2 regions of the Halomonas sp. BN3-1 genome follow, and region 2 is predicted to be linked to the other one. Evidence: riboswitches for the same ligand, from Rfam matches in the RefSeq annotation. Region 2 holds a riboswitch; the other holds the start of a gene.
The links. A riboswitch is a leader RNA that binds a small molecule or an ion and turns the genes downstream of it on or off. The one in region 2 is predicted to bind thiamine pyrophosphate.
Positions count from the first base shown of each region.

Region 1: it holds a riboswitch for thiamine pyrophosphate, as region 2 does, so the genes downstream of both, C9F12_RS19355 (sodium:solute symporter family protein) here and tenA (thiaminase II) in region 2, are expected to answer to the same signal.

Region 1 is NZ_PYVV01000016.1:94,724-98,828, forward strand. It holds gene C9F12_RS19345 (3-oxoacyl-ACP reductase) at 1-40, shown strand, start outside; gene C9F12_RS19350 (LLM class flavin-dependent oxidoreductase) at 40-1,329, shown strand; gene C9F12_RS19355 (sodium:solute symporter family protein) at 1,445-2,890, opposite strand; TPP riboswitch at 2,971-3,073, opposite strand; gene C9F12_RS19360 (hypothetical protein) at 3,133-3,921, opposite strand; gene C9F12_RS19365 (diguanylate cyclase) at 4,093-4,105, shown strand, end outside.
Region 2 is NZ_PYVV01000013.1:55,074-59,178, reverse strand. It holds gene thiC (phosphomethylpyrimidine synthase ThiC) at 1-1,192, opposite strand, end outside; TPP riboswitch at 1,270-1,404, opposite strand; gene tenA (thiaminase II) at 1,416-2,084, opposite strand; TPP riboswitch at 2,166-2,319, opposite strand; gene mdoH (glucans biosynthesis glucosyltransferase MdoH) at 2,383-4,105, opposite strand, start outside.

The DNA.
Region 1 (4,105 bases), on a different contig from region 2:
CCAGAACCTGGTGGTCGACGGCGGACTGGTGAAGGACTGATGGCCAGCATGCACCTCAATCTGTTCATCATGGGCTGTGGCCACCACAAGGCGGCCTGGCGTCATCCCCGTTCCAGCGTCGAGCGCCTGGCCGATATCCGCTACTACGAGGAGCTGGCGCGGCTCGCCGAGCGGGGTCGCTTCGATGCGGTGTTCTTCGCCGATGGTCACGCCGTGGGCAGCGTCGCCGACGGCCCGCTGTGGACCCTGGAGCCACTGACCATGCTGGCGGCCATGGCGCGGGCCACCGAACACATCGGGCTGATCTCGACCGTCTCCAGCACCTTCTATACGCCGTTTCATGCTGCGCGCATGCTGGCCTCGCTGGACCATATCTCCGGCGGACGCCTGGGCTGGAACCTGGTGACCTCGATGTTCGACAGCGAGGCGCGCAACCATGGGCTCGAGGCCATGCCAAGCCACGCCGAGCGCTATGCCCGGGCGGAGGAATTCGCCAATACCGTGCTGGCGCTGTGGGACTCCTGGAGTGACGACGCCCTGGTGAGGGATCGCCAGGGCGATTACGTCGACGCCAGCCGGGTCGGTCCCGTTCACCATCACGGCGAGCACTTTCTGGTGGATGGCCCGCTGACAGTGCCGCGTCCGCCCCAGGGCCACCCGGTGCTGTTCCAGGCCGGCGCCTCGGATCAGGGCCGTGACCTGGCCGCGCGCTACGCAGAGGCCATCTACGCGGTGGCCTACGATCTGCCCTCGGCCCAGGCCTACTACAGCGATCTTCAGGCCAGGGTAAAGGCCGCGGGCAGACCGAAGGTCGCGATCATGCCGGGGCTTGTCACCTACGTCGGCTCCACCGAAGAGGAGGCCAGACGCAAGCAGAGGGAGCTCGACGAACTGTTGCCGGTGGACAGCTCCCGGCGCCAGTTGAGTCAGTTCATCGGTCAGGACGTGAGCGACTGGGAATTGGATGCCCCGGTGCCCGAGTTGCCGCCACTGGAGGCCTTCAGCGGGCCCAAGGGGCGCTACGCCACGATTCTGCGGATCATCGAGAGCGAACGACCGACGCTGCGCCAGTTGCTGGGACGGCTCGCCGCCGGTGGCGGCCACTGCACCATGGTCGGCACCCCGGAGCGTATCGCCGACGAGATGCAGCGCTGGGTCGAGCAGGGCGGGGCGGACGGCTTCAACCTGATGCCGCCGTCGCTGCCGGACAGCATCGAGGACGTGGTCGAACAAGTGGTACCGGAACTGCAGCGCCGCGGGCTGTTTCGACGCGAGTACCAGGGCCGCACCCTGCGCGACCACCTGGGGCTGGCGCGTCCCGAGCGCTGATGAGCCGGAACTGCCAGGGCCCCTGATCGCCAGGCCTTGAAACGACAACAGCGGGACGCGTCAGCACGTCCCGCTGTTTTTTATCACGCCTTGCCAGGCTGTCAGCGTGGCGGTGTCAGCTCTGGAAACGCCGCACCAGACTGCCCATGCGGGTGAAGTCATAGTCCTGGCGGGATGGCAGCAGCTTCATCAGCACCAGCGAGACTAGCACCGGCACGAAGGCCGCCAGCAGGAAGGATTCCAGCAGGGTGGCGGTACCGCCGCTGGGAGACGGGAACATCGCCAGCCCGGCGACCAGCCCTGCAGCGGTGCTGAGGACCGCGTTGCGCCCGTCGTAGCGGCGATTGAACAGACCGAAGAACACCGGGAAGGCCGCCGCCGAGCACAGCAGGTCCGCCAGCAGGAACAGATAGAGCACGCTGTAGCCCTGGGCTGCCACCCAGGTCACCGGCACCGCTGCGGCGACGATCAGCCAGCGTGCCAGGCGCATCAGGGTGGCTTCGCTGGCCTGGGGCAGCAGCCGGTGCATGTCGACGGCGATGATGCTGGAGGTGGCGTTGACGGTGGTGTCGGCGCTGCTCATCACCAGGGCCAGACCCAGCGGAATCAGGGCCAGGGCGAACCACAGCGGCACCTCGGACAGCAGCACGCTGAACAGCGCCACCGAGCCGTCTCCCTCGAGCCCGAGGCCGACGAACGCCAGGCCGAACAGGCCCATCAGCACGATCACCGGAAAGTTGAACAGCCCTGCGATCCAGAAGCCCCGCCGCAGCACCTTGCTGTCCCGGGCGGCGTAGATGCGTTGCCAGGTACCCTGGTAGAACAGGCCGGTCAGCATCACCGCGATAAAGAACGTCAGGCCGGCACGCAGGCCACCGGCATCGGTGACATCCAGCAACTGAGGCGCACGTTCCTGCAGGCCCTCGAGCGTCGGCGCGACGCCGCCGGCGGCCTGCCAGCCGAACACCAGCAGCAGCGCCAGCAACGGCAGGATCACCAGCATCTGTACCTTGTCGGTGAAGATGGTGGTGCGCAGGCCGCCGTAGAAGGTGTAGAGCAGGGTCGCGATCATCACTACGCAGGCGGTCAGCCACAGCGGGATCGGCGCCAGCAGGGTGACCATATGGGCGATTGCGGTGAGGCCTGCCGCCAGCGAGATGAACAGATAGAACAGCATGATCGTCAGGGTGAAGGCGTACATGGTGCGCCCGTAGCGATGGATCACGAACTCGGTAAGGCCGTGGCCTTCGGGGATCAGCTCACGCATGCGTCGTCCCAGCGGGATCATCACCAGGCGCGGGACCATGGAACCCAGCGCATAGCCGAGTACGGCGCCGATGCCGCCCCAGGTGGCCGCCTGGGCGGGGCCGAACAGGATCCAGGTGCCCAGGGTGGTGGCCACCAGGGTCAACACCGTGGCGCGGGTGTTCTGGCTGTTGCGAGCCGAGATGTAGTCATCCAGGCCGCCCTGACGACGTCGGGCATAGATCAGGCCGGGGATGGCAAAGATGGCGGCGCACAGCAGAAGCCACAGCGCCGTCCAGGTGGGATCGAGCATCATCGAAAGAAGACCTCTTTCTTGTCGTTGTCCGCAGGGACCGGTGGACAGGCGGGACGAGCGGCGGACAGGAAGAAAGAGGAGATAACGCAACCATCCTTCCCTTCGCCGGCATGACCCGGATCAGGTTCAAAGGGTTACCGCGTGATGCGGAATCTCAGCCGTCAGGCTCCCCCAGGAATGCGCACAGCGTAGGACCGCCTCCGATGGCTGTCAATTGGCGCTTTGGCCGCAGCGACGGGGCGTCAGACGGTGGGCGAGGTGCGCAGGCTGTGCCAGCCATCGTAAAGCCAGTTCGCCGCTCGGCTTGGATCGATGTCAGTCATCGCCAGATAGCCATGACAGCAGGCCTCGCGGCTCGCTCGCGCAATGGTCGAGGCGTCGGTGGCGTCCATCACCAGGGTGCGTCGGTGCCCGCCGCCGCCGCGCAGGAAGGGAGCTGCGGGCGCGCGCTGGAACTCGACGCCTGCCGGCAGGGGCGCTGTCGAGTGATGCGTGTCGGGGTAGTCCGGGGCGCACAGGATGACTTCGAAGCCGAGCCGTTGTCCCTGGCGCGCCAGGTCGGCATTGACCGGGGAGTGGCCGGTCAGCACCAGACGCAAGGCCGGCTGGATCAGCACCTCGACGACGTCGTCGCCGATCTGGACCAGCGGACTGGTTGGCGTGGGTCGCTGCAGGTTCATGGACGTACTGCCCAGGCTGACGCGGCGAATCAGCGATGGCTGGCCGGCGAGCGTTGCATGGATGACCTCCAGGTGCACCAGGGTCTCGCTGCTCGGTGACAGGCGCTCGACCAGGCAGGGGGTGCCATCGTTGGCGTTGTTGTCGATATTGACCAGACAGGCGCCGCCGTCCCGGGCCTGGGGCAGCAAGATGGGCTGTCCGGCGTACCCGGGGCCATCGGCATCGCTGGTGACGCTCAGGTGGGGGAAGGCGGGAGCAAGGGTGTCCAGACGCGTGCAAAGCCAGCTGGTATCCCCGCGATTGGCCAGCGTCAGGGCGTGTTCGATGGCGACAAGGTCCTGGTGGTTCATGGGCAGCTCCCGCGGCGGTGTCGGCGACGCCAGCATAACGTGGAAGCGGGCAAGCGAAATAACCCGGCATCTATAAGCATCTTTTCATAGGCTAGAGAAGACGGCACGCGAGCCGCCAGGGTATTGACCTGCTGCCGGTCCAGGGCAGGGCTTACGCAAGGAGTTGTCCTCATGGAGCGTTTTG
Region 2 (4,105 bases):
AGATCTCGCAGATTTCCTCGAAGTGGGTGTAGAGGAAGCTTTCCTGGTGATGGTAAAGGCACCACTTGGCCATGATCGAGCCACCGCGGGAGACGATGCCGGTGACCCGGTTGGCGGTCAGCGGCACGTAGCGCAGCAGCACGCCTGCGTGGATGGTGAAGTAGTCCACGCCCTGTTCGGCCTGCTCGATCAGGGTGTCGCGGAACACCTCCCAGGTGAGGTCCTCGGCCACGCCCTTGACCTTCTCCAGCGCCTGATAGAGCGGCACCGTGCCGATCGGTACCGGCGAGTTGCGGATGATCCACTCGCGGGTTTCGTGGATGTTCTGGCCAGTGGACAGATCCATGATGGTATCGGCGCCCCAGCGGATGCCCCAGGTCATCTTCTCGACCTCTTGCTCGATGGAGGAGGTCACCGCCGAGTTGCCCAGATTGCCATTGATCTTCACCAGGAAGTTGCGCCCGATGATCATCGGCTCGGCTTCCGGGTGGTTGATGTTGGCGGGGATGATGGCGCGCCCGGCGGCGACTTCCTGGCGCACGAACTCGGGGGTGATCTCCTCTGGCAGACGGGCGCCGAAGCCCTGCCCGGGGTGCTGGTGGCCGAGGATGCGCTCGACTTCGTCGCTGCCTCGATAGCCATCGGCCAGGGCCTGTCGACGCTGGTTCTCACGGATGGCGATGAACTCCATCTCCGGGGTGATGATGCCGCGCCGGGCATAGTGCAGCTGGGTCACATTGCCGGCGCGGCCATCGGCGCCACGACGTGCGCGGCGCGGCGTTCGGGTCAATTCGAAACGCAGCGGGGCGAGTGTCGGGTCGTTGGCACGCCGGCGACCGTAGTCCGAGGTCGGTCCATCGAGCCATTCGGTGTCGTCGCGCTCCTCGATCCAGGGCCGGCGCAACTCGGCAAGCCCGCGACGCAGGTCGACCTCGACCTGGGGATCGGTGTAGGGGCCGGAGGTATCGTAGACCAGCAGCGGCGGGTTGGCTTCGTCGGCCCCGGAGGTGCGGGTCGCTGACAGCGAAATCTCGCGAAACGGCACCCGCAGGTCGTCGCGGGAGCCCTTTACATAGACCTTGCGCGAACCCGGCAGGGGCGTAACCGCGGCCTGGTCGACCTGGGCGGTCTCGGCCAGGAAGTGCGCACTATGGCGGGGTTTGTTTGAGGAAACGGGTTGATCGAGCGGCATTGGCTTGTCCTTCTCACGGCACTGGGTGCTGTCGTTGTTGTGGGCATCGCGTGAGGAAGGAGGGAGCGTCGTGGCCTGGGCCTTGAGCGCTTGATCCCTACGCTGGTCCTCACCGCGATGCCATGGCATCGGGGTTACCCCCAGATCAGGTTCAACGGGTCCCATGCGCTGCATGATCTCAGCCGCCTCTGGCGGCCCCCCGTCAAGCGTGGTGCTGATTGTGTTAGTCGCTTAGATCGAGCCCCATCTGCCAGAAGTCGATCTCGAGTCGTGTTGCGTCGGCGAAGATCCGTGACAGTCGCGCAAAGCGCTCGCCGGATACCTGGCCAAGCTGATCATCGAGCCAGGCCTGCTCCTGGCGTGCGGCGGCCTGGAAGTCGTCGCTTTCGTACATGGCGATCCAGGCGTCGAAGGGGTTGTCGGCACCGCGCAGGGTGTCCGAACGGGCGTTGAGGTTTCGTGCGATATCGGCGTAGCCGACCATGCAGGGGGCCAGCGCCACGTGCAGGTCCAAGAGGTCGCCGCGGCTGCCGGCGTCCAGCACGTAGCGGGTATAGGCCAGGGTGGCGCGGGCTTCGGGCAGCTCGGCGAGTTCGGCCTCGCCGATGCCCCAGTCGCGGCAGAAGGCGAGATGCAGGCCGAGTTCCACGTCGAGGATGGTCTTCATGCCGTCGAAGGCGCCGCGCAGCTCGTCGAGGCTGTGGCTCTTGTAGGCCGCCAGGGCGTAGGCCCGGGAGAACTGCAGCAGAAACAGATAGTCCTGCTTCAGATAGTGACGGAAGCTGGCGTCGGCCAGTTCACCACGGCCAAGGGCGAGCACGAAGTCGTGTTCGATGTAGGCGTGCCAGTCATCGCGGCAGGCGTCGACAAGATCGGTAAAGCGGTAGCCCATGTTGCCTCCGGTTGGTGCGGGTCCGGAGAGCGGCGGCCAAGGACACGGCGACGAGAAAGGAGGGAGGTGCGCGCGCAGGGGCTGGCACCACCGCCTGATTCCCTACGCCGGTTCAAGGTGTGAAGCCACACCGCACCCGGATCAGGTTCCACGGGATCGGCGCTGGCGGCCGGTGATTCGTCACCCTGGCCCTGCGCCATCTCAGCCGGATTCACCGGCACCCCGTCAAGCGAGTCTGGATCGAGTCTAGCACGGCTTGCCGGGGTGTCCACCAGGGTGAAAGCGGGGTGGATCCGGCTCAGTCGATGGACTTCTCGCCGGAGACCTCCGGCGCCGATTCCGTGCCGTGCTCGCGAAAGGACTGCACCGGCATCTCGCGGGGGATTTCCCGTGGCGGCTCGGCCGGGGTCGCCGGCGGCGGCGGTGCCTTGGCGATGCGAAGCTCGCCTACCACCGCCGGGGGGTGGGTCTCGCTCGGGACCAGCAACAGGCCGGCGCGCCTCAGGGCCCGGCCGATGCTCAGGCTGGAGCTCCAGCGGACCAGCGGGGCGGCCATCACCAGGCCGAGCCACACCGGCGTCAGCCAGATGAAGAAGCTCGGGGTGAAGGCCCAGGTCACCAGCGCCCACAAGGCGCCGATCAGTGACCATAGCCAGGTGTGGCGAAAGGCTTCCTTCCAGGGCAGGGCGCGGCCCTCGCGGGACTGTGGATCCCAGGCCACGGTGCGGCCGCTCAGTACCTGAATCACGAAACGGCTGTGGAACACCATCATCAAGGGCGCGATGAGCATGGCAAACAGCGTCTCCAGCAGCATGCTGGCGACGAGCCGGGCCCGTCCGCCATAGGCCTGCGGGTTCTGGATCAGCCCCAGCACCAGCCCCAGTACCTTGGGCATCAGCAGCATGCCCAGGGTGCCGATCAGCAGCGGCATGATCAGGTTGGGTGGGGCGATCGGCCAGTCGGGAAACAGCTGCGAACTCGAGGTGAAGAAGTTGGTCGGCACCAGCGCCCGGATCAGGGCGTCGATGGTGCTGATCACCAGGATCGCCAGCCACACCAGCGACGACAGGTAGGCGAGGGCACCGAAGAAGAAGTGCAGACGGCTGAGCACGTGCAGTCCGCGCCCGCCAAGCAGGCGCATATGCTGCAGATTGCCCTGGACCCAGCGCCGGTCGCGTTTGGCGTAGTCGAGGATATGACTCGGCATCTCTTCGAAGCTGCCGCCCAGGTCGGTGCGCATGCGCACCTGCCAGCCGGCACGGCGCAGCAGCGCCGCCTCGACGAAGTCGTGGCTCAGGATATCGCCACCCAGCGGTGGCTTGCCGGGCAGCTCCGGCAGGCCACAGGCATCGGTGAAGGCGTCCACGCGAATGATGGCGTTGTGGCCGAAGTAGTTGGCCGCGGTGGCGTGCCAGAAGCTCAGACCGCTGGCCAGCATCGGCGAGTAGAGTGCAGCAGCGAACTGGTTGGCGCGGCCAAACAGGCTGTCCTGGCGCACTGGAATCGGCACCGTCTGCAACAGGCCAAGGCGCGGGTTGGCCATCATCTCGTCGATCAGCTCGATGACGGTCGTGCCGCTCATCAGGCTGTCGGCGTCGATCACCAGCATGTAGTCGTAGTGGCTGCCCCAGCGGGTGCAGAAGTCGCCCAGATTGCCTGCCTTGCGCCCGACGTTACTGTCACGGTGGCGGTAGTGCAGTTGGCAGTGGCCTTCCAGGCGCTTCTGGAGCTCGGCCATGGCGGCCTTTTCCTCGGCCACCACCTCGTCGTCGGTGCTGTCGCTGAGCACGAAGGCTTCCACCTCGATGCCTTGCGGCAGGTCATCCAGATCCTTGCAGGTGGTCTCGAGTCCGGCGGCGACTCGCAGCACGTCCTCGTTGTGGATCGGCATCACCAGGGCGGTGCGGGAGTGGGAGCCTTCGGGCCGCATGGGATAGGAATGGCGCGGCTTCAGGCTCAGCGGGTCACGCCCGGTCAGGTTGAGCACGAAGCCGATCAGCGCGCTCCAGAAGGCCATGGTG